Regions from separate parts of the Virgibacillus sp. M23 genome, predicted to be linked through region 2. Evidence: predicted binding sites of a transcription regulator. Region 2 holds the regulator's gene; the other holds the start of a gene.

Region 1 (12,070 bases), on a different contig from region 2:
CTATGTAGAAAACGGTTGACCCCAAGGATTGCCAACATGATTGTAAACATGAAATAGATGGTTGCCAGTATTGTATCAATTGGAGAATCTTGTGTTATTTGCAGTACAAAAATGGCTATAGATGCGACAATTCCAAAATATGGATAAAAAGTGGGGATCCAGCCTCTTTGTTCTTTTAAAATGATGTGCAGCATGTATGGCACAAAAATTAATTGTGCTGCAGATAATATTAATAAGTACCAAGAATCTTCTCCATACAAGGTAATCAGAATGAATAAGACACTATTCATACAGGCTACTTTAAAAAATGTCATTGCTTTTAAACTCCCCTTCATATGAGAAAACCGTTCCAATTATAGGATTTTTAACCTGAACCTGTATATAGTACACCGCTTTCGTTTCCATATATGTTTCCGTTACAGTAGCCAATCCCTGAAATATTTTGGGTAATGGAATTTCTATAAATGGTAATACGAGTCTCTGTTTTTTAGAATCAATTCGCAATCCTCCTTCTTTCGTTATTGACAGTGCTAAATCGGAATAAAACTTAGCAGGTTCACCTAGATAATCTTGGATAAGGTTTTGTTCGGAATTTAGATACATACGTGCATTAAAAAAGCGCTTTTTATGATTAAAATAAAATACTCTTTCCCAGTGAACCTGTTCAGTTCCATCGCTTGCTATTATTTGCGAATTTACAATTTCAAATGGAATATTCTTTCCAGATTCAGGAAAGAATAATTTATACTTTTTACCTAGCCAAAAGTAGGAAATAACCACATTGGTCCCCCTCTTACACATTTCATCACTCCCGTTGCTTTAAAGATACTATTTCTTTTAAATTCATATCGTCTTTGTAACATAGGGTGAAGATCATAAAATTGGTTTTCTAATACCTTTTTATAAATAGACATTTGCAACTCCTTCTTACTTACGCTTACAGCTTCTTGCTGTAGGAATATTCTTAGTAGTGTGTAACCCTACGATAGAAACCACTAGCAAAGCCAAATTAAACGTTACGGGATTAAATGGATGAAAGAGCTGATCTGGAGTTGTTAAAATGGCTATGATTCCTAATAACGGAAAAATTGCAATTTGTATTATGTATAACCATCTTCTATTTTCGTAGAATAGCCACATCAACCCAAACATAACTTCTATCGCTCCAGTGATCATAATTAGCACAGATGCTTGTTTTACATTGATTGAAAGTGCCGTTTGTACCATTGATAATTCAACAGGATGTTGGTGTATCAACTTAGCAGCTAATCCATGATAGAGCCAAATAAAGCTAAATAACAAGGCGAATAACCAACTACTAAAGAAACGTAAATACTGTGTTGTTGGCATCTCTCCTTCTTCTATCCACCTTTTTAACACAGCAAAACTGATTGCTGTGGCCCATCCCATCAATGGACGAAAAATGAAAAAATCAAACAGTTTACCTAAGTACCCAAACCTTGTTTTATAGTTATATTTTGTAAGAAACAGTGTAGAATCTTGTTGCGGTATGTATTTCCAATACCCTCCACCTTCCTTAATAATGGATACTGTCTGATCTGAACCAAACTGCAGGGAGGATACCTTAGATCCATCCTTTGTATTGGAGCTTCCGGAACTTCTCCCCCAGCCTTTTATTTGTAAACCAAAGCCAATTCTCGATTTATACGAGAATTTTTGTTGCTGCTTCACTTCATCCTTTGGTAAATACGAGATAGATGAAAAACGTAAATCCCACTTTTCATGTAAGTCCGGTGTTTGTGTGAATTTCCATATTGTTTCTGTATCCGATTGAATGGGTATTTCTACATAAATTGGTTTGTTCTTCATAGTATCACCTCCTCTTATTCTTCCAATATAACATATATTTTTAGGGAATAATCACAATTATCCGGCAAGCATACGATTCGTTTGATAATAAGTACCTATATGTGCATATATTTCCATTGAATAAAATAGGGCTATCAGCATACAATAAGAACAAACGTTCTTTTTTCGGAGGTGGATTAATATGAACTATGCTTCTTATCCACGCAACGATGTACTTTGCATTGATATGCGCTCCTTTTATGCAAGTGTCGAAGCAATTAAATTAGGAAAAGATCCAATGAAGGTCCTGCTTGCAGTTGTAGGGGATCCGAACCGATCAGGAAGTATTGTACTGGCAGCATCGCCAGCTTTAAAGAAAAAATATGGAATTAGCAATGTCAGCCGCTTTTTTGAGCTACCGGATGATCCAGATTTATATATTGTCCGTGCACATATGGCTGATTACTTATATGTGTCTGCTGAAATAACCAAATTAATTAATCAGTATGTGCCTAAGGAAGCTATTCATCCATACTCTGTTGATGAAGTCTGGGTTACCGTTAATGGATTAACAAAATTGTTTGGCAGTCGTTGGGAAGTGGCAAAACGGATGAAGCACGACATCCTTGAATGCTTTGGAATTACGAGCTCTATTGGTATCGGTGATAATAAATTCCTTGCAAAAGTTGTTATGGATCTTCATGCCAAAAAGCAAGGAATTGCGGAATGCAAATATGAGGATGTCGAAGCAAAGTTATGGTCATTTCCGATAGAAGCAATATGGGGAATTGGCAGTAGAATGAAGAATAATTTAAACAAGATGGGGATTGTCACACTGGGACAGCTTGCACGCTATGATTTAAATCACTTAAAAAAACGTTTTGGGGTGATGGGAGAACAGCTTTATTGGCATGCTTGGGGAATCGATTTAAGCCCAGTCCTCGGTGATTTTGTTAAAACGGAACAAAAGGGATTTGGTCATGGTATTTCCTTACTACGTGATTACTCTATGCAAGAAACAGAAGTTTGTCTACTTGACCTTTGTGAAGAAGTATGTCGTAGAGCTCGCACTGCTAACATGGCTGGTAAAACGATTCATCTAGCAATCGGCTATTCTAAAGCTACAGGAGGTGGTTTTTCCCGTTCTCGCTCTATCCAAATCCCGACAAATGTGACGATGGATGTTTACCATGTTTGTATGGATTTGTTTTTACAGTTTTATGATGGAGTAAGCAGCGTTCGTCGTGCCTATGTTACATTAGATAATTTATATAAAAAACAAGAAACACAGCTCAATTTGTTTGAAGACAGGGCAAAGAAAAATGATATTGGTTATACGATGGACGCTATCCGTGCCAAATATGGTTCTACTTCTATTCTCCGTGCCATCAGTTACACAGACGCTGGAATTACCCTAGAAAGAAGCCAAAAAATTGGTGGTCATTACGCTTAAAACAAACTCCCCTTTTTAAAAAGAGCACCATTTGCTTACAGCAAAAAGTGCTCGGAAACTAACAGCTATGCAAATATATCACTAATTTTTTGTACATCTGCTTGCGAAAGAGAAATCTCAGCAGCTCTTTTATTGCTAAGTACTTGATCAGGACGCTTAGCTCCAGGAATAAGAACATTAACCGAAGGCTGTGTCAAATACCAGGCCAGTACAATATGCACTACCTCTTCGCCATATGCTTCAGCTATCATGTTAACCTGTTTTACTTTCGCAAGATTTTCTTCGAATTTCTCACCTTGAAAATTAGGGTTCTGTGCTCGCAAATCAGTGAAAGTACTATTTATATTATATTTCCCAGCTAATAAACCTGATTCTAATGGAAAATAAGGAATGAACGTAATATTTTCTTTTTCGGTATAAGGAAAATATTTCGTTTCCGCATCACGTTTTAATAGATTATATTCTGCTTGCAGTACGTCAACGTATCCATCTTTATTCGCTTCCTTTAATTGTTCCGGAGAAAAATTAGAAACACCAATGGATCGAATTTTCCCTTCATCTTTTAACTCTTTTAATGCACCTACAGCTTCATCTTTTGGCGTATCTTCATCTGGAAAATGAATGTAAAATAAATCAATATAGTCTGTTTGCAGACGACGCAAACTATCCTCTACTGATCGTTTTAAAAATGCTGGTGAATTATCCATCACAATATCATCACCGATAAATTTATGTGCACCTTTGGTTGCGATGATAATATCTTCTCGCTTATATTCCTTCATTACTTCACCAATTAGCTCTTCAGAACGCTCTGGTCCATAGATAAAGGCTGTATCTAGCATATTAATCCCATTATTCAGCGCCTTACGCACAACATCCTGGCCCTCACGTTCATCTAACAAATTCGGATAAATATTATGTCCACCAACAGCATTTGTCCCTAGCCCAATTGGGTAGACCGAAATATCAGATTTCCCTAAATACGTTTGCTTAGCCATAAAGTAAAAACTCCTTTCCCGATAGGATTAATGCAATATTAACATGTTTTCTAAATTCAAGATACGATATTGCTTATAGCTTAAAAACAAAGTATGCAATTAGTCATTGCACATAAAATGAAACTTCAATCCGTGGGGGTTACTGCTAGTTATATGTGGGAGAAAGCAAAGAGGCTGAGACAAAAGAACGGAAAAACAGTAAAAAACGAACAATAATTAGTTTAAATTAATTATCGTTCGTTTTTTGATTAAAATCATTCGTTGAACATCTAAAACAAGCGAGACTCCAGCGGGAACAGCACGAGTCCGAAGATCCACGTGGTAACGTGTTTTTCTTTACCCAGTTAGCTGAGGCCGTTCCCGCGGAAAGAGCGTATAGTTTCACGGTACGGCAATGCTACTCCTATTGATAATATGATTATTCGTATTTTGAGTAAGAAGTTGTGTTTTGTCCAGCCTCTTTATATGAAATCTATCGGTCTATTATTTCAGATAAGAAGCTTTTTCCTTCTGCCGTTGATGGTAGCTGAAAGAAATCGCAGAATGTAGCACCAACATCAGCCATTGTATCCCGGAGGCCAATATTCGCCTGTTTTACCTTCTTACCAAGAATCAAAATCGGCACATATTCCCTTGTATGATTAGCATGGCCAATTGTTGGATCATTTCCATGGTCAGCCATAACAATTAGCAAATCATCGTCTGCCATTAGAGGGAGAAACGAATCAGATAACCACTTATCAGTTTCATTTAATAGCTGACAATACCAATTAACATCCTCAGCATGTCCTGCCAAGTCTGTTTCCTGTACATTTATGAGAAAAGCTGCGTCTGCTTCTTCCTGTTCATAAACATGACTCACAGTATGGAGGAGATCGGTAGTGTTAACAATCGGATCAGATGGTCCCTCACCATGCAATACATCTGCAGTTTTTCCTAAGCGATGAACCTTCAAACCATGGTGCGCAGCAATCATCGGGAATTGCTGGTCAATTTCAACACCATAGCCCATGTGATACACATTATAGCCCTCTCCATAAACTTTGGCTTTCGGCGTATTCACTCCCCATTGTCCTTTATGCTTTTCTTCTACACAGGACAAAATATGCTCGATCGACGTATATGGTCCACCAAAAGCAATCACTCGAGTAGTATCTACGTTCTCACGGACGACACGACCAAGCTTTTTAACTTCTGAAAAAGGCATCTTCTTGAAATCAGCTGTTACATTAATAATATTTCCATATGCTGATTCTAAATTATCAGCAACAACTGCTGCATCGTTCACTAATAATATGGGACAATCTGCAATTGGATACGTCACACGATATCCAGCGTTCTCTAGTACAACTTTCATTGTTAAATGAATGTCCTTCATTAGACGCTTATGCGATTTTTTGGGGCAACTTCCAGCTATTTCTTGATGTCCCAAATACGTATCTGCGCCATGGTGAGCTAATTTGGAACGACCATAGGCATTTGGTGGTGGAACTTGATTGTCAACCAAAGCCCCAAGACCAGATTGATACATAAAGGGAATTTGTAAATCATCTTTTTTCACATCACGAATATGCTTATACGTGTTAGCCGTGCAATCGGATGGTTGATAATCAACACAATCATCCATTGCGCCAATTCCAAAGCTGTCAATGACAAGTAATGTCATTTTCGCCATGATCACCACTTCCTTTCTAGATGTACAAGCTTGGGTGTTCCAGACTGTATCCCTTCAACAAGTGCTACATGAGCTCTGGTTACAAATATTTGTGTACGGAAGGAAAAAATAGCTGTATCGCCAATCTTTACTTTAAAACAATCTGGTTTTGCAATGGAACCGTAATAGTCAATAGCTTCTGGGCTACTTTGCCTTGCCGCCACATACTGTTGAAGAATGGATTCTTTGTGACTTCCTACTAAACAGCCTTCCATATTCGATCTCCCATAAAAACCACCAGCAATAACCTGATAATGATCTTTCGTTTCGTGTGATACTTCAGAAACATAGATCATTGCAGGAATTTCTGGCAACCTCTTAAACGCATGTATTGGTGTTGTCCCTGTTAATCCATGTCCTGGCTCACCATGAGTTACTCCGTGAGTAGCTAGATACGGAATCGTGTCAACACTCGTCCCACTCGGACCATTGACCTGTTTTACTGTAATTCCTTTCTCTTCTAGTAATTGCTTTCCTTTTAATAACGTTGTGAGATTAGCAGTTGCAACCATTTCCTGCTTATTATCCGCTAATTGTAAATTAGGAAAAGTAGTTACACCTATTATCCGAACACCAGGTAAGGTTAGTATTCGATCAAGTTCTCGATGTAGCTCACCTAGTGGAATCCCACCCTCCTGCGATTCATAAATACTGTCTTCAGGGCCAACGACTTTCAATAAAATATCCTGCTTTGTACCAATATCTACTGCTGCATCTGATAATTGTTTTGCACGCTCATATGAAAATATCGTAACAACCTCTGGGCTCCAGCTAAGTATCTCCTTCCACTGATGCTTTCCAGGTTGAACCAAATGTCCAATATTACCTATCGCGATACCGTGATCTGCGAGTACTTTACCTTCATCAAAGTCAACAGCTACTGCTTTTTTTATTCCACTTTCTACGATATAATTTACAACCTCCGGAAATCGGCCTAGCTGCTTACTCATAAAATATAATTCCATTCCATGCTTTTTAGCAGTATCTGCTAACATGCTGGCATTTGCTTTTAGAGCATCTACATCGATAATATACGTATTTGGAGGAATCTCTCCGTTTTGATGTAACGAAAGCCCGGCATATATCAGCTCTGGATTTCTTTGTATTGTTGTATGCAAAAACATGGAAGCACCCCTCCTTCATAAAAATCTAGTTGACCATTTTTATTGCTTTATTTAAGATATGAATAACTGTGGATGCTCCCGATTTCATCGGGTTAATGCGTAATCCATATTGTTTTAAGTGTGGCTGTGCTTCAATAAAACTGCCTGAAACACGATAAATCATTGGAATAATTTCATATTTTGATTCTGCGCCTACTGGATGAGTAGCAGCACCAAGTCCATTACTGTTTTGAATAACTTCTTGCGCAATTGGCTGCTCTAGCTCAACAATGACATTTTTTGATTGCGCATTTGTCATATAGGCTGCTGCAATTCCTTCGATGACACCCTCATTTAATTGTTTACAAACCTCTTCAACCTGTTCATTCTGCGTTGCTAGTGATACTGGAGCAAATGTCATCATACGTAAAAGTTCCATCGCTTCATATCCCTGTACTTGTCCACCACCAGAATAATTTCGTTGCTGTAGTGTCTCTATACCGTCTTTTTTCCCTACAATTACTCCAATACCTTCTGGCCCAAGCAGCTTGAATCCGGAAAACGTAGAATAATCAGCACCATATTCTACACCAATCCCATAAGCTTTCATCGCACAATAATTATCGTCAACAACGATTGGAAGGTCTGGACGAATATTCTTCACCGTTTGAATAACCTCTTTTAGATGGTAGATATCTGTCGGCTGTTGCCTTGCATGCTGAATATAAAAAAGCTTACAGGATTGATTCTGTTGCACAGCTTCCTTTACAGCATTCAAATCATTGTAATTTATTGATTCTGTCTGAATACCTAGAATACGAATCGTATCCTTCGTCGTTGTATAAACAGGAGCAGTATGAATGAACATGCTATCACCAGCTTCAAGGAGCGTGCTCAGAATGATTCGAATCGCACTTGTACCTGCACCTCGAACGAGAGCAGACTTTTCAGCTTCAAAAAAATCGGCAATAACACGCTCTACCCTTTCCGTTTGTTCTGGTTTCTGATAACGAGGAGCGACACCAAGGTCACCCATAGATAAGAATTGATCACCTGTAAAATATTTACTCATACTATGGGTTAATTTAAATTGAAGCTGTTGAGCCTCCTCAACTGTCAACGTTGGAAGTACAGATGAAGCATATTTTAATTTTTCCGGATTGTAAGCCATATTACCGCTCCTTTACTGAAAATGCATTTGCTGGATTTTTTACAAGCAGGTCTGTAATTACCGTCTCCGTTACACCACGTTTTTTTAATGCAGGGATAAAATCGTTTAACACAAGATCATATCCCGGACCACCAAATTTATGCCAATGGGATTTTCGTGTTAAGTCTGCTGACAAAACAATTTGTTTATGGAAACCTCTCTCAATAAAATCTAATAGAAAGTCCAAACGCTCCTCATCCGGTCTGTAATTATTCTTACCAATCGTATCAAATCCAATATATACACCAGATTGAAGTACGTCTAAAACCTCTTCCTTATTAGGATTTAAATCCTGATGACCAATGATTATTTGTTCCTTCGGTAATCCCAATGCAAAAAACATGTCCACTTGCTTACTACCTAGCGTCCCTAAAGATGTATGGGTGGAAATCGGTAAGCCTGTCTCTAGACCAGCCATGCCAGCTCCAATAATGAGCTCTTTTTCCACTGGTTTTATCTCATTAACACTTGTCCCTACCTCCCCGATAATTCCAGGAAGAACACCTGTATCCTCAATTCCTTCTTTACTTTCTTTTATGAAATGAGTAGCAAATTGTTCACGATCCCACCCCTGGGCAAATTCAGGTATGAATGGATCTTTATAAAAACCAGTACATGTAACAATGTGTACACCAGATGCTTCACTTAAACGAACTAGCCTTTTGACATCTCTTCCCATTCCATCATTCGTCAGTTCTATCAAGGATCGTCCACCTGCTTGATAAAAATAAGCAAGTTCTTCCATCATCCCTTGTTCATCATCCAAAATTGTATCTGGATCCCCTTTTACTCTAGATAAGTCAATGGAGAGGTGCTCATGCGCCGCACAAACACCAAATGCTTCTTTCTCAATTTTTCCCTTTACAGTCTGTATCATTTGCTAATCACTCCTATGCTGTTTGTACTTAAGATACTGACATAATTCCTAGTAGTACCAATATGTTTGCAATAACACCAACTGCGATTGCTCCAACAGGCCCAACCGCCATTCGGACGATTGGTCTTCCAGCAACCTCATTCAATAAATAGAAGCCTGCGATAAAGAAGAATCCAAAACCAGGTGCAATGATATTTGCTGCATTTGCCCCTCCAATTAATAAGGCAACTTCTAATAATTTTGTCATTGCACTACGAATATTTTCCCCTGAGTTCCTTACACCAGGGTATTTGTCTAAGAACTTAGCAATCGAACTTAATAACATTACTTCTAAAAAGATAACAATAGCCCCAACAATTACTGCCACCCAAACATTTGGTACGAATAGACCAACTACAAATATCAAGGTGAATCCAACAGGACTGTAGACACCAGTAGCTATTGCTGTACTGGCAACTAAAGGAATGAAACCAATGGCTCTAGCTGCAGCAGCAATTCCAGCATCTGTTTGCTTTCCTTCAGCTAATAGATTAAGAGAAATTGGGTCTCCGGCCATTAGTAATAGATTCGTCGCACCAGCAATTAGTGCACCAATAATCATAAAGAAGACAACATTCTTTTTAATTGATTTAACTTTCTCACTGAATATGGATGCTAAGTCAACAGATGAACCTTCTTCCGTCTTTTCCCTCATAGCAAAAGCAAATAAGAAAATCATACCAGCGATAAGAGCCATACCCTCTTGATTTAACGTGATCACGTTATCACCGATACTTAGGAAGCCACTATCATTGACAAACACCGCTAGCTGCCTAACTAGTGCCGCTACAATAAACGTAACAATCCCTTTCTTAACACTAAATTGCATCGCAACTGCTAATGCTGGGAAAGCCATAAATGTTACAACTACTGGTGTTCCTACCTCTCCCATCGGTTCAAGGAAGTTAACAGGTAAGTATTCAAATAGCTTTACAAAGCCTTCCAATCCCATCAATAGTCCCCAACCATATAAACCACCAATTACTGCGGCAACGGGTGTACCCCACTTATTCTTCGGTGTCATCAAGCCAATAATATCTGTTCCAAGTAAAATACTATGAATCAAAATAATACTTGCTGTAATGGTAAAAGGTATTCCAAATCCTACTACTAAACCAAAACTCATGGCAAATGCCGTTAGCCCTAGCTCTCTACGCTTCAATCGTCCCTCTAAATGCTCCGATACAATTGGCCGTAACCCATCATTGAAAACGGCTATGTTCATGTTGGCTAGTACAGCGGCAATTGCCCCAATCAAAATTACAAATATCATTTCCATCTAATAGTCCCCCTTTATTTGTGATTATCCTTTATTTTTTAAAGCTTGAAGGATCATAGGAACCGCTGCTTCCATATGATCACCAGTAAAACCGAAAGCTATTTTCCCCTCTTTTACAGCTTCTTCTACTCTGGAAGCGTCAGGCTTCTTCCCTGGCATAGACACCGTTTCACATTTATCTTTTCCTATCATCGCAATTGCCATTGCAAGTGCACCGCCACCACCAGTATGGCAAGCACCTAAATAATAATCGGCTTGACCTGTTTTCATGGCCATTGCTGCATCTAAATCTGACTTCACAACAGTCTCAACAGCGGGATCCACATCTTTAATTAACGCTTCAATCGCTTTTTTCTCTACTTGTCCACCTATAACAATTTTCATTTTTTATTTCCTCCTTTATTCATAGCTAATACGTTTGTATAATGCATGTATAAAAATTCCTTTTCTTCCTGAGGAAGCTCTTTCTCCCAGCTCTGTTGTACCTTATTCACATGTCTTTCTGCATCTAGATAATAAGCAGATTGCTTCACTTCTTCCATAATAGCAGGAGATGGGGCCTCAAGAGCTTCACCTCTTTCAATTCTTGTCAATGCAGAAGGTAAGTGAGTAAATAACATTTCTGCCTGATCCACCTCTTCTAGCTCTAATTCATTCACTAATTCTTGAAAAGCAGCTAAAGTAATATGACATGCTTCTTTCGTTATTACCTCCCCTAAGACTAAAATGTGGAGTCTATCTTCTAATTCAGCTACATTCATACATATACCCCCTAGATAAAATACAGTTTTCTGTATATTGATGATAAAAAACTGCCTCACACTAATAGTGTGGGAGCTTTTCCTTATTCACAACCTGTTGCTGAATTCGTAGTATTTTTTCTTTATCCAGCTTTGTAATGTATTCCTTTACATCTTTTCGATCTTTTTCAATAAGAATGACCGAAGTAGATGCATTTTTCACGACTTGCCGTGTAGACGCTGACTGAAATTCGCCTACTTGGAAGGTTTCTCTTGCTCGATTTTCATCAGCATTCCAAACTGCTGCATCGAGATCTCCCTTTAAAAGCATTTCAAAGAGCTGCATATAGTTAACAGGTATTAACTCAACATCAAGGCCTCTGCATTCCATGAGTGTAATTTTCGATTGATCTATTGAAGTATAATCTATCCCGACACGCATACCATCTTTTATTTTTTGTTCACCATGGTTAGAAAAAAAGATTTGGTGTGCTGTAACATACGTATGGGCTCCAAAATTCAGCGCTATCTCTAGATTCTCATCCTCAGAAACTTCTTGTTCAGCTGCAAGCTGGGACATAATTACAAAATCAGACCTTCTTGCCTTTAACGACTCAAGCCGTTGTTTAGATCCTCTCATGTAAGCAAGGTCGATATGATTTAACATCGCTTCCGATGCCTCAATTAATCCTGTTGCCAACCCTTCATACTTAGGTGAATATGGCAGCGGCATAGCACCTATTAACGAGCCAACACCTGCTATTTCTTTCAGTAATACAACATCTTTCTTTCGTAAAAACGTTCCAAGATGTCCCCTTGCTTCCAAATGAATAGCGTGCAAGTTTTCT
Region 2 (12,070 bases):
AGGAAAATCGGCTTTTTAAGTCTATAGATGTAAAAATTACTAGATTCTATCATCTGGTAATAGGGATAAAGCTCAAACTTTTTCTATACCAGCCTGTGTTATTAATGAATACCCTTATCTTAGGGGATTTGCAAACTCCATAATTTCTCGGTTAACTAGCAATAGATCTATTTAGTTATTCTGATAATATGTACCAAACTTCTTAGAAGGTGAAACTTCAATCAGTGGGGGGGACTTTCTTTTCACTACTGATTGTTAGTACCACAAGGATATAACTTAAAAAATTTTGCATTTACTGGAAGTGGATCCATCGCTTACCAATGTTTTTCACTTTATTGCTTGAAGTGGGGGTCTTGCTGCCAGTTATATGAAGAATAAACAGTAATGAAAAACAGAAGCTTGTAACTCTGACACAATAAAGAGAGTAAGCTTCTGTTTCTTATATTTCTATGTATAAATTAAAAACGTTAAGAAAGAGGAGTATCGCTTATTTTTATTATCCTTTTATATGTTAATGCTCTTTAGATTTCATTTTTGCTGGCAGTATTAATCGCTCTCCTTTTTCGTAAATAACTAACAATTTCCTTATAATAGTAAGCTTCGGTACTATTTGATACACAAGTATTGCAACTAGAATACTAATTATGGCTCCTACAAAGACATCTGCTGGATAATGTACACCTACCCAAATTCGTGATAGTCCTAAAATCAAGGCTAACATCATCCAAAACACCTTCGCTTGCTTTTTGAAAAGCCAGAAAGTCATACAAAAAGAAAAGAAGAATATCGTATGATCACTTGGAAAAGAATTATCTACCGTATGTTCTACAAGCTTATGGACATTAGCAAGTTCAGCAAAAGGTTGATGATTAGAATGGAATTTCCCTACAAATTTTCCGACTATTTCTGCTAACACAAACGTAATGGAGCCGCAAATAATCATAAGCTGATTGTTTTTTTGTCTTCTAAACCAGAAAATGACGATGCCTAGAACTAAAAAAAATATCATATATTCAGCAATGAACGTCATAATTGGATTTAGTATGGAAAACTCCTTACCTAGATTATTCACCATTCGAAACAAGTCAATATTCATTTGATTAAGATTCATAAAACTTTCCTCCTTAGGGTTCTGAGGAAAGTATAGTTATTTTATTTACAATATGGTATTTATTTTCCTTACATCATTCTTACAATCTTGCAAGAATAGAGTCGACGAATTGAAAAGGGGATTTGAAGAGAGCTTATTTACTTTATATATTACTATGAGCATTTTTTAATTAATCAAGTTCATTTGACTATACATAAATGGTAATAAATTACACAAGCTATGTTTATAACGGAGGGATAATAGTGACAGTTAACGAAGGATTACAACAAACAGAAAATGCTTATAATCAATTAGTTGAAGTGAATCGCTTAATGGTAGATGCTGTATTTAACGCATTTTTGTTTTCATGGCAATGGTGGCTAGGTATTGGATTATTTATCATACCTTGGCTCATTTGGTTCTTGTTTAGGAATAAGAAAAGTACAGGGCGGCTTTTAATCGGGGGATTTATCACCATCATTCTTTCATTGTTAATTGACCTTATTGCTTTATCATATGGTTTATGGTCTTATCCTATGAAATTCTCTCCAATATCACCTTTATTATTTCTTCCATATCACTTGGCAATGGCTCCCGTTGCAGTCATGTTTGTTCTACAAATTAAGCCAAACTGGAATCCGTTATTAAAAGGTAGTATTTTTGCTGCAATCGCCGCATTTGGAGGAATGAATTTATTTAATGCAATTGATTTTTATAATCCAAAGGGTTGGTCAACATTCTATGACTTTTTTATCTACTTATTTTTAATTATGATAGCGTATCTTTTTTATAATATGGATAGCTATAAAAAAATAACCGATAAATAATATAAGGATTCAAATTGAGTTTATGAAATATGTATTGTAGAGTTAGTCAAAGATTTAGCGATGAAATCAAGAAGAAAGTCTTCTTAATTTCATCGCTTATTTAACTTTGGCCTGATAAAGTCATCTACATTTTTCATTTTTCGTTTCTCTCGATTTGTTAATTTATCTAGTCTACTAACCGCCTCTTCAAATTCTTCATTGGATATTTGCTTAGAAGCTAATAGTGTACATAGCATAGCGTAGGCGATCGGTTTGGTGTCGACATGCACATTTACATCGACATCTGAATTACCGCTATGTTTAACAACGGATTTATTTGTAATGTGTTGATCTGGAAAACCGTCGTCATATGGTTTTAACGAAAATAGATTAGGTCTCTCCATTAAAAATCACTCACCTTTTAAAGGATAAGTGGGATACATAAGAATATATCCCACTATATTTTTTCTTTTTCTTCTTCTTTCTCCTTGAATCAGCATCAGAGCTGACATCTACATAGGATTCCCACTATTAGAGATTTTTGCAAAGGTACATTTCGATTCCTCGATTTTAGATCGTTGTCATTATCATTTATAATAACGTCACCACCGAAGTCATCGCCGTTTGCGTCTGTCACACCTGCTACATCATCATTTCTTCCACCACATCTACTATTTTTCCACATATTATTTCCTTCTTTTCATTGATATAATGCTAATATATTCAATGTTCATATATTTGAGATGGCTTGTGTCTTATGATAAACGTTTTATTTTGTCTGATAGCCAATTAAATGCGGTAACAATCATGTTTATGAAGGAAAAAATATGCCTTCTACTCAGAAGGCTATGTATAATAGTCTTGATTTTATGGATAAAAGAGCAATGGATTAAACTGATTAGTACTACCATAGAGGAGTAATTCAAAGACCGTTACCATTTGGTAATTCAATCTTTGAAAATAAGCCAATATGTCCTCTAATGATTCAACTGTTTGACTACGATTTCCACCAGAGTCATCCAGTAAAATAATATCCCCAGGTGTCACATTTGACTTCACATGATTGGCAATTTTTTAGCCCCTGGTCTTCTCCGGTCTTAGGGCGATTCGTGAAATCACCTCGTTTCTGGGTGCAGGAGCTAGACATGGCTCACGCCCATCTTTATCCACATAGACAAATTTTATTTCCTAGACTATAAAAAAACTGCCAATTGGCAGTTTTTAATGGATGTTTCTATATAGACCGATAACCTTACCTAGAATCGTTACGTTATCGTAAATAAGTGGTTCCATTGTTGAATTTTCAGGCTGTAAACGAATATGATCCTTTTCTTTAAAGAAACGTTTAACCGTTGCCTCATTTTCATCTGTCATCGCTACAACGATATCACTGTTGATAGCAGTGTTCTGTTGCTTTACTATTACCATGTCTCCATCCAAAATACCGGCTTCTATCATACTTTCACCTTCAATGACAAGTACAAATAAGTTATCATCTGGACTCGCACTATTGGATGGCAATGGAATAAATTCCTCAATATTCTCTACTGCTGTTATTGGAAGACCGGCAGTAACTTTTCCAATGACTGGTGCATAGCGCGCTTCATTTCTAGGTATATTATTATCTTGAGAAAGATCTAATACCTCTATAGCTCTAGGCTTAGTAGGATCTCTGCGAATAAAACCCTTACTTTCTAGCCTGGAAAGATGACCATGAACAGTTGAACTAGATGCTAGTCCAACGGCTTCGGCAATTTCACGTACAGAAGGTGGGTATCCTTTTTTTGTTACTTCATCTTTAATGTAGTCAAGTATCATTTGCTGCCTTTTCGATAGTTTAGTCATGTATTGATCACCTCGCACATAGGATTAATTATAACTAGTTTACCATCGGGTTGTTGGAAATGCAAACGTTCGTTCGAAAAACACCTTGACAAGATCGTATGTTCGTGTAATACTTAAAACAACAAGCGAACAAAAGTTCCTATACTGATAAGGAGGCCTGTTTCAATGTTCCAAAAAATAACAAAAACAGACGCATTCTACCTCATTGCTTTTGCACTAACGCTCGGATTCTTATATTATTCTATTATCACTAGTTAATTATTTTCATAGGGAGATAGTATGTTGAGGGCAATTATTTATTGCAGAGTTAGTACAGATAAGGAAACACAGGAAACGTCACTTGCAAGACAAAAGCATGAATTAATGGAATTAGCAACAAACAATCATTTAACGGTTAGTTGTTGCATCCAAGAACAAGAGAGTGGCTATAAGATTGATAGAGATGGCATTTTTCAGTTGCTTGATCTGTTTTCTGATGGAGAGGCAGACTGTTTACTCATTCAGGACGAAACTCGTCTAGGTAGAGGTAATACAAAAATAGCGCTGTTCCATCAACTACATAAATTAAACATACCCATCTATACTTCTTACCATGATGGTAAGTTAGAACTATCTGAAGCAGATTCCATGGTTCTTCAAATTGTTGGCATTGTGGAAGAATATCAGCGAAAAATACATAATGCTAAAATAAAAAGAGGTATTCAAAGAGCTATTAAAAACGGCTATAATCCTAGTAACAATTTATCCAATCAAGATAAGGCACCTGGTCGTGAGCGAAAGACTTTTCCTATTGAAGAAGTGGTACGTCTGCGGGAAAACAATCTGACATTCGAAGAGATTGCCACTACATTAAATGGATTAGGTTATTCCGTTTCGAAGGCTACGGTCCATAGAAGGTATCAGGAATTTCAAAATACTTGAATATATGATATGGTAGAGGTAAGATAAAAAGGCAAGAACACTAATTATGTTCTTGCCTTTTCTATTTTCGTACAACTACAATTTCAAAACTTTCTATATGAAACTGGAGGTTATTAGATGCTATCTAAAGATAAAATAGAACGTATAAATGTATTAGCAAAAAAAGCAAAAGAAGAAGGTCTATCTGCAGTTGAAAAGAAGGAGCAAGAAAAGTTACGTCAAGAGTACTTGCAAAACGTTCGAAGCTCATTTAAAAATCAATTTAAATCGATGACAGTTGTTGACCCAAATGGCAATGATGTAACACCACAAAAGGTAAAGGACATGCAAAATCAAGAAAAAGATAAAGAGTAAGTGTCATGGTACTTGACACACACATTGTTTTGCTTGTGGCAAACTATGTTTCGTTATAGAATAAAAAGAGTATACAAAAGCTTGGAATAGTGGAAGGAGTAATCTTATGTCGAATATGGAACAACAATCAATTAATACCATTCGTACGTTATCCATTGATGCCATTGAACATGCAAATTCTGGACATCCAGGATTACCAATGGGAGCTGCACCGATGGCATATACATTATGGACTGACTTTATGAATCATAATCCTAAACATTCAACATGGTTTAATCGTGATCGCTTTGTACTATCGGCAGGGCATGGGTCAATGCTGCTTTATAGTTTACTACATTTATCAGGATACAATGTAACCATTGAGGACTTGAAATCATTCCGTCAATGGGGTTCTAAGACACCTGGACATCCAGAAGTTCATCATACAGATGGTGTAGAAGCCACCACAGGACCGCTCGGACAAGGTATCGCTATGTCTGTTGGAATGGCAATGGCAGAAGCTCATCTTGCTGCAAAATTTAATACGGAAGATATAAATATTGTCGACCATTATACGTATGCCATTGTAAGTGATGGAGACTTAATGGAAGGAATTTCACACGAAGCCGCTTCACTTGCTGGTCATTTAGGCTTAGGTAAACTAATTGCTTTATACGATTCGAATGATATATCACTTGATGGTGATCTAAATCGTTCATTCTCTGACAACACAGAACAACGCTTCAAGGCTTATGGATGGCAAGTGTTAACTGTTGAGGATGGCAATGATGTAAACGCAATTCGAAATGCTATTAAAGCTGCGCAAACGAATAGTGAGCAACCTACACTAATTGAGATAAAAACAGTAATTGGATATGGGTCACCCAACAAATCAGCATCTGCTGCTTCCCATGGGGCTCCTCTCGGCACAGATGAAGTAAAATTAACAAAAGAATTCTATAATTGGGGACATGATGATTTTCATGTACCACAGGAAGTATACGCAGATTTTAACGAAAAAATTGTTAAGCATGGTGCTGAAGTAGAAGATAATTGGAATCAACTACTAGAAGTATATAAAGAAAGATATCCTAAATTAGCAAGCGAATTTGAACTCGCTTTAAATGGTGAATTACCTGTCGATTGGGAAAAAGACCTTCCAGTATTTGAGCCTGATAAGGATACACTAGCTACAAGAGCTTCCTCAGGTAAAGTACTGAATGCAATTGCAAAAGCTGTACCGAACTTCTTTGGTGGAAGTGCGGATCTAGCTGGCTCGAATAAAACTACAATAAATGATGAAGATGATTTTTCACGCACCAATTATGCCGGGAGAAATATATGGTTTGGCGTAAGAGAACATGCAATGGGAGCAGCATTGAATGGTATGGCATTACATGGTGGATTAAATGTGTATGCTGGAACATTTTTTGTATTTAGTGATTACTTGCGTCCGGCAGTTCGTCTATCTTCTATTATGAATACACCGGTAACGTATGTTTTCACGCATGATTCGATTGCTGTTGGTGAAGATGGGCCAACTCATGAACCGATCGAACAATTAGCTTCATTACGCGCAATGCCTGGATTATCACTTATTCGTCCAGCTGATGGAAATGAAACACAAGCTGCTTGGCGCTTGGCTCTGGAATCGACAGATACACCTACAGCACTTGTTCTTACGAGACAAAATCTACCGACATTATCTGGTACAAAAGAGCATGCTTACGAGGGTGTGAAAAAAGGTGCTTATGTTGTAAGTGATGCGGAGAAGGCAACACCTGATGCCTTGCTATTAGCAACTGGATCTGAAGTTCAATTGGCAATTCAAGCACAAGCTGAACTGAAAGAGAAGGGGATCGATGTCCGGGTTATCAGCATGCCGTCATGGGATCGTTTTAATGTACAAGCTGACTCATATAAGCAACAAATTATCCCATCTGAAGTAAAACGCCGGGTTGCAATTGAAATGGCTTCCCCATTCGGTTGGGAACGATATATCGGTGATCACGGTAAGGTTATTGGAATTGATACATTTGGTGCATCCGCAAAAGGAGAAAAAGTCATCGAAGAGTATGGTTTTACTGTGGAAAATGTTGTGAAACACGTTGAATCAATGATGGAATAACTTTAAATAAGATATAACACGTTTATAGCCAAAGAGGCTGAGACAAAAGAATGAAGAAACAATTAAAAACGAGCGATAATTAGTTGAAATTAATTATCGCTCATTTTTTGATTAGAAAAATTAAATTAGCACCTGAAATAAGTGAGACTCCAGCGGGAACAGCACGAGTCCGAAGATCCACGTGGTAACGTGTTTCTCTTTACCAAGTTAGCTGTGGGCGTTCCAGCGGAAAACGCGTATATGTTCACGGTGCGGCGAAGATCCTCCTATTGATAACATGATTATGCTTATTATGAGTAAAGAAAAGTTGTGTTTTGTCCGAGCCTCTTTTTTATCGTCTAGGAAATTGTAAAATTTGCCCATGTGGGTAAATATGGACGTGTTAAGCCGCGTCCAGCTAGTCTAACTTCTTTAGTCCAACGAAAAGCGACCGATTTGGCTGCTATTTCTTTTAGGAAATATATTTGACGTTACGCATAGTAAATATAACAATCTTATTTTTTCTGAATCGACAAAAGAAGTGCATTTTTACAATACAATCTGACATAATTTTGAAATAGAATCCGTATAATAGATTATATAGAGGGGGAGATCCTATGTATACGTATTCTATCTATTGGATTAAAGAAGAGGTCGCCAACCATTACTTCCATAAAAGTGGAGTTCTATATCGATTCTTAAAGGATTATCAAATGAACTCAGATCGAAAAGACTTAGCTATGCAGTTTAATTATATTACGTATCCATTTAGTTATAGTGAAATTATCAACCATTTAACAAACTATCGACATTTAAGAATTTTGGAGCAAAATGAAGAGAAGGGATTGAAAATTTATAGTAGGGATGCGTTTATTTCTTTACATATAAATGAAAATCAATTAAAATTTCGTTGTAAATCACTACAGGATGCAGAAGAGCTGCTTTTTCCTGTTCTAAGACAAATGCAGCGATTGCTTTTTGTAATAGGAGATAATATTCAAAATTTTGGATGGTTAGCTCCTATTCTTACACATAGCAAAAATCAGGAAGAACAAGTATTGTATTCTTTTCTTTGATTTACTATACTGTATAAGAGACAACACGAAGGAGGAAAGCTTTACATGGACACGATCTGGGTCGTACTAATTGCTATAGCAGCGTTAATTGTTGGTGTTGCTCTTGGATTTTTCATTGCTAGAAAATATATGATGAGCTACTTAAAAAAGAATCCACCGATTAATGAACAGATGCTTCGCACATTAATGATGCAAATGGGTCAAAAACCATCACAAAAGAAAATTAATCAAATGATGCGTGCAATGAACAATCAATCAGGAAAATAGGCACTTATTGATATACTTAGAAGCGTTCATAGCTGCAACCATACCCCTTGCTCTAATGGTAAGGGGTATTCTAATTTCGTATAACAACTTTAAACTTTTGGTTTATTGTCAAAAATAGGAGTCCTATGTAATCGCTTGATTTGATACAATAGATGCATTCATGCAAATAGGAGGTATATCATGTCTGACATAAATGTGTTTATCGCTTTCGGGGCTGGTTTTCTCTCGTTTATCTCGCCTTGTGTGTTACCACTTTATCCAGCTTTTTTATCTTATATTACTGGAATGAGTGTAAGTGAACTAAAAGATGATAATAAAATGCTCAATCTGAAAAGTATCTTACATACCTTATTCTTTTTATTAGGATTTTCTGCTGTCTTTATTATGATGGGATTTGCAAGCTTAAGCATCTCGCAATTCTTAATTATGTATCAAGATATCATAAGACAAGTAGGCGCCATTATTATTATTTTCTTCGGGCTTGTTATTGTCGGTGTATTAAATTTTGATTTTTTGATGAAAAATAAGAAAATAACGTTCAAAAATAGGCCTGCCGGTTTTATTGGATCATTCTTAATTGGATTAGCATTTTCTTTAGGTTGGACACCTTGTACTGGTCCAATTCTAGGTATCGTCTTAACTTTAGCAGCTAATAATCCGGACATTGGTGTGCTTATGATGGTAAGCTATATATTAGGTTTTTCCGTCCCGTTTTTTGTCTTATCTTTTTTTATCGGAAAGCTCAATTGGATAAAGAAGTACAGTACGAGACTTGTAAAAATAGGCGGTTACATCATGATCGTTATGGGGGTTGCTTTATTTTTTAATTGGATGACGGCATTAACCTCATATTTAGCAGGATTGTTTGGATTTTCTGGCTTTTAATGGATTTTCTATATGTTTTATATTAAAATAAGTAGTATATATGCTATAAAGGGGCAATAACCATGTACAAACCAAATGATCTTATATTACGCACTACCTCATCATTGATTGCCTTTATTCTTTTAGGCTTCGCTGTCTATTTATTATTAGCCGGACATAATTCTCCAGGTGGAGGATTCGTTGGTGGACTCATGACATCTGGCGCTATTTTATTAATGAATATGTCTTATGGAGCAGATGTTGTAAAAAAAGTGTTGCCAATCGATTTTACAAAGTTAATTCCAATAGGTCTTGCAATCGCTGTAGGTACTGGAGTTGGATCATTCCTTTTTAAAGCTCCTTTCTTATCACAGACCTATGATTATTATACGTTTCCGATCTTTGGGAAGATAGAACTTGCAACTGCAATGATCTTTGATATAGGTGTTTACTTGACAGTTGTTGGTGTAATGATGACAATTATATTAACAATTGCCAATGACCAAGATTAAAAGGGGGAAAAGCTATGGCCAAAATACTTGTGGTCGATGATGCTAAATTTATGCGCGTAACCCTTTCCACCATTTTGACAAGTGAACAGCATGAAGTTGTCGGGGAAGCTGAGAATGGCGAGGAGGCAATTAAGCTGTATCAAGAATTGCAGCCTGATCTAGTTACAATGGACATCACAATGCCTGTGATGAACGGCATTGATGCAATTAAGGAAATTTGTAGAATAAATAAAAATGCAATGATTATCGTATGCTCAGCAATGGGTCAGCAAAAGGTAGTGGTTGAAGCGATTGAATCAGGTGCCAAAGATTTTATCATAAAACCATTTGATGAAGATCGTGTGTTAGACACTGTAAATAGAGTGTTGAACCTAAAGAATGAGTAATTAGACGATAAGAGAGAGTGTGACTACATAATGTTTTGGTTCATAGCAAGTACGTTAGTTGCAGCATTCATGGCGATAACAATGATTTTCATTCGGTTAAAGGCATCAAAGAAACCAGCTTCCGTAAAGAAAATTATCCTACCGCCATTTTTTATGAGTACAGGAGCACTTATGTTTCTATTTCCAATGTTTCATATTAGCTGGTATCAAGTACTTGAAGCTGTAGGAGTTGGAATTTTTTGCTCCATATTTTTGATAAAGACATCGAAATTCGAAATTCGTAACCAGGATATATACTTGGTTCCGTCGAAATCATTTGTATTTATATTATTTGGTTTACTTATCTTTCGGATTATTATAAAGCTAGCGATAGGAAGTCAGATATCTGTTGGAGAAACAAGCGGAATGTTCTTTCTGTTAGCCTTCGGCATGATTGTTACATGGCGATTATCGATGCTGTACAAGTACTTACAGCTAGAGAAACAGTTGAACATGAAAATGAATACATAAAAGCGTCAGACCAAGCAGTCTGACGCTTTTATTTTTGGTGTTTCCGTTTCCAATCTTGCTCATAGTCATCTCGAGATAGTTGAAAAAATTCTTCATAGGGCTTTGTATCGATATTCTTTTGAGCTAACTTTTTACGCAAAAACTTATGGTCACGTTTCGGAGTTGCAATAATGTAGCCTTCTATTAAAACATCCTGCGTAATGGTAGTCTTATCTTTCATAAGAGCGACTTCTCCTACTTTGCTCGCGATCTTATGCTTTGCAACATCTCTAAATAATTCAGGAACTGGCGAAACCAATTCATCAAGTAGCTCCTTTTCTTCCTCTTTCCACATATTTTTTGTTTTATTAACATAATATTCTTCCCAGTCCATGATTGATTTGCCATCTTCTTTTGGTAACCGCTTGAGGAATTTACGAAACATAAAAAAACCACCAATGGCCATTAATCCAATCATAATGAATCCCCAAATGATTATTAAGTAATCAACAATAACCGACATATTTTCACCTTATTCTCCTCTTTTTTACCAAAAATTCGCAGGAATGTGACAAAATTTTTAACTATTTAATTTATTTTTTCCATCACTTATAGTAAGATTAACAATAATTGGATGTTTTTTTGAAAATACATAGTCAACTATATTATAAGCTGAAACAGATTTACAAACAAGCGTCATACTATCAGAGAATAGATCATAAATATAAATTGTAGAAGAAAGGAATTGTTGAAATTTGCGAAAAAAGGGGGAAAAATGATGGGGTATGATCACGGAACCCAAAATAATGAGGAAGCTATCCACATTGCCGAAACAAAGCCGGTGCAATTGCGCTACCCACAATTATCCTCACTGCCTTCATTTATGCTTGCATGGGTAGAAAACAATTGTCATGATATCATAACTGTCTTAGATGAAGAAGGAAGAGTCATATTTAGTTCTAAGTCAACAGAGCATTTACTAGGATTTCACCCGTCTGAATTAGCGGGAAAGTTTTGGCATGAGATGATTTCTGCTGATGACGCAAGTTATATTAAAGACAATTTTGAGCAAAGATTTTCACAAAACCAACTTTATACCATGAATATACTAAACAGTGATGGCAAGTATATTTGGTCAGAATGTTCTGTAGTAAAATTACAAGATCCACAGAAAGATGAAATTTTCTATTTATCTACTATTGCTGATATACGAGATAAAAAAGAAGCGGAAGAAATGATGATACGTTCAGAAAAAATGTCAGTTGCTGGACAACTAGCAGCTGGAATTGCGCATGAAATCAGAAATCCGCTAACATCGTTAAAGGGATTTTTGCAGTTGCTTCAAGCAGGTGTAAACAGAAAAGAAGAATATTA

What was found. The regulator LexA, encoded in region 2, represses DNA repair genes until DNA is damaged. The targets are predictions, from matches to a motif close to CGAACATATGTTCG.
Region 1: a site for LexA is predicted at 1,978-1,991, ahead of RVS70_RS14760 (DNA polymerase IV). Genes of this name have one in related genera too.

Annotation. Positions count from the first base shown of each region.
Region 1 is NZ_JAWDHA010000040.1:21,035-33,104, reverse strand. It holds gene RVS70_RS14775 (YndJ family protein) at 1-314, opposite strand, end outside; gene RVS70_RS14770 (DUF4166 domain-containing protein) at 301-780, opposite strand; gene RVS70_RS14765 (DoxX-like family protein) at 928-1,830, opposite strand; gene RVS70_RS14760 (DNA polymerase IV) at 2,012-3,262, shown strand; gene RVS70_RS14755 (aldo/keto reductase) at 3,328-4,260, opposite strand; gene RVS70_RS14750 (phosphopentomutase) at 4,733-5,935, opposite strand; gene RVS70_RS14745 (alanine racemase) at 5,938-7,098, opposite strand; gene RVS70_RS14740 (aminotransferase class V-fold PLP-dependent enzyme) at 7,124-8,248, opposite strand; gene RVS70_RS14735 (phosphotriesterase) at 8,250-9,164, opposite strand; gene RVS70_RS14730 (YhfT family protein) at 9,193-10,482, opposite strand; gene RVS70_RS14725 (DUF2620 domain-containing protein) at 10,507-10,866, opposite strand; gene RVS70_RS14720 (PRD domain-containing protein) at 10,863-11,243, opposite strand; gene yhfZ (GntR family transcriptional regulator YhfZ) at 11,305-12,070, opposite strand, start outside.
Region 2 is NZ_JAWDHA010000001.1:94,377-106,446, reverse strand. It holds gene RVS70_RS00540 (undecaprenyl-diphosphatase) at 512-1,111, opposite strand; gene RVS70_RS00535 (CBO0543 family protein) at 1,354-1,917, shown strand; gene RVS70_RS00530 (hypothetical protein) at 2,007-2,300, opposite strand; gene RVS70_RS00525 (hypothetical protein) at 2,396-2,581, opposite strand; gene RVS70_RS00520 (hypothetical protein) at 2,764-2,943, opposite strand; gene lexA (transcriptional repressor LexA) at 3,118-3,741, opposite strand; gene RVS70_RS00510 (recombinase family protein) at 4,024-4,662, shown strand; gene RVS70_RS00505 (DUF896 domain-containing protein) at 4,780-5,016, shown strand; gene tkt (transketolase) at 5,123-7,123, shown strand; gene sirA (sporulation inhibitor of replication protein SirA) at 7,720-8,178, shown strand; gene RVS70_RS00490 (YneF family protein) at 8,224-8,445, shown strand; gene RVS70_RS00485 (cytochrome c biogenesis CcdA family protein) at 8,626-9,330, shown strand; gene RVS70_RS00480 (Na(+)/H(+) antiporter subunit B) at 9,393-9,821, shown strand; gene RVS70_RS00475 (response regulator) at 9,836-10,207, shown strand; gene RVS70_RS00470 (CcdC family protein) at 10,238-10,717, shown strand; gene RVS70_RS00465 (DUF2621 family protein) at 10,746-11,219, opposite strand; gene RVS70_RS00460 (ATP-binding protein) at 11,475-12,070, shown strand, end outside.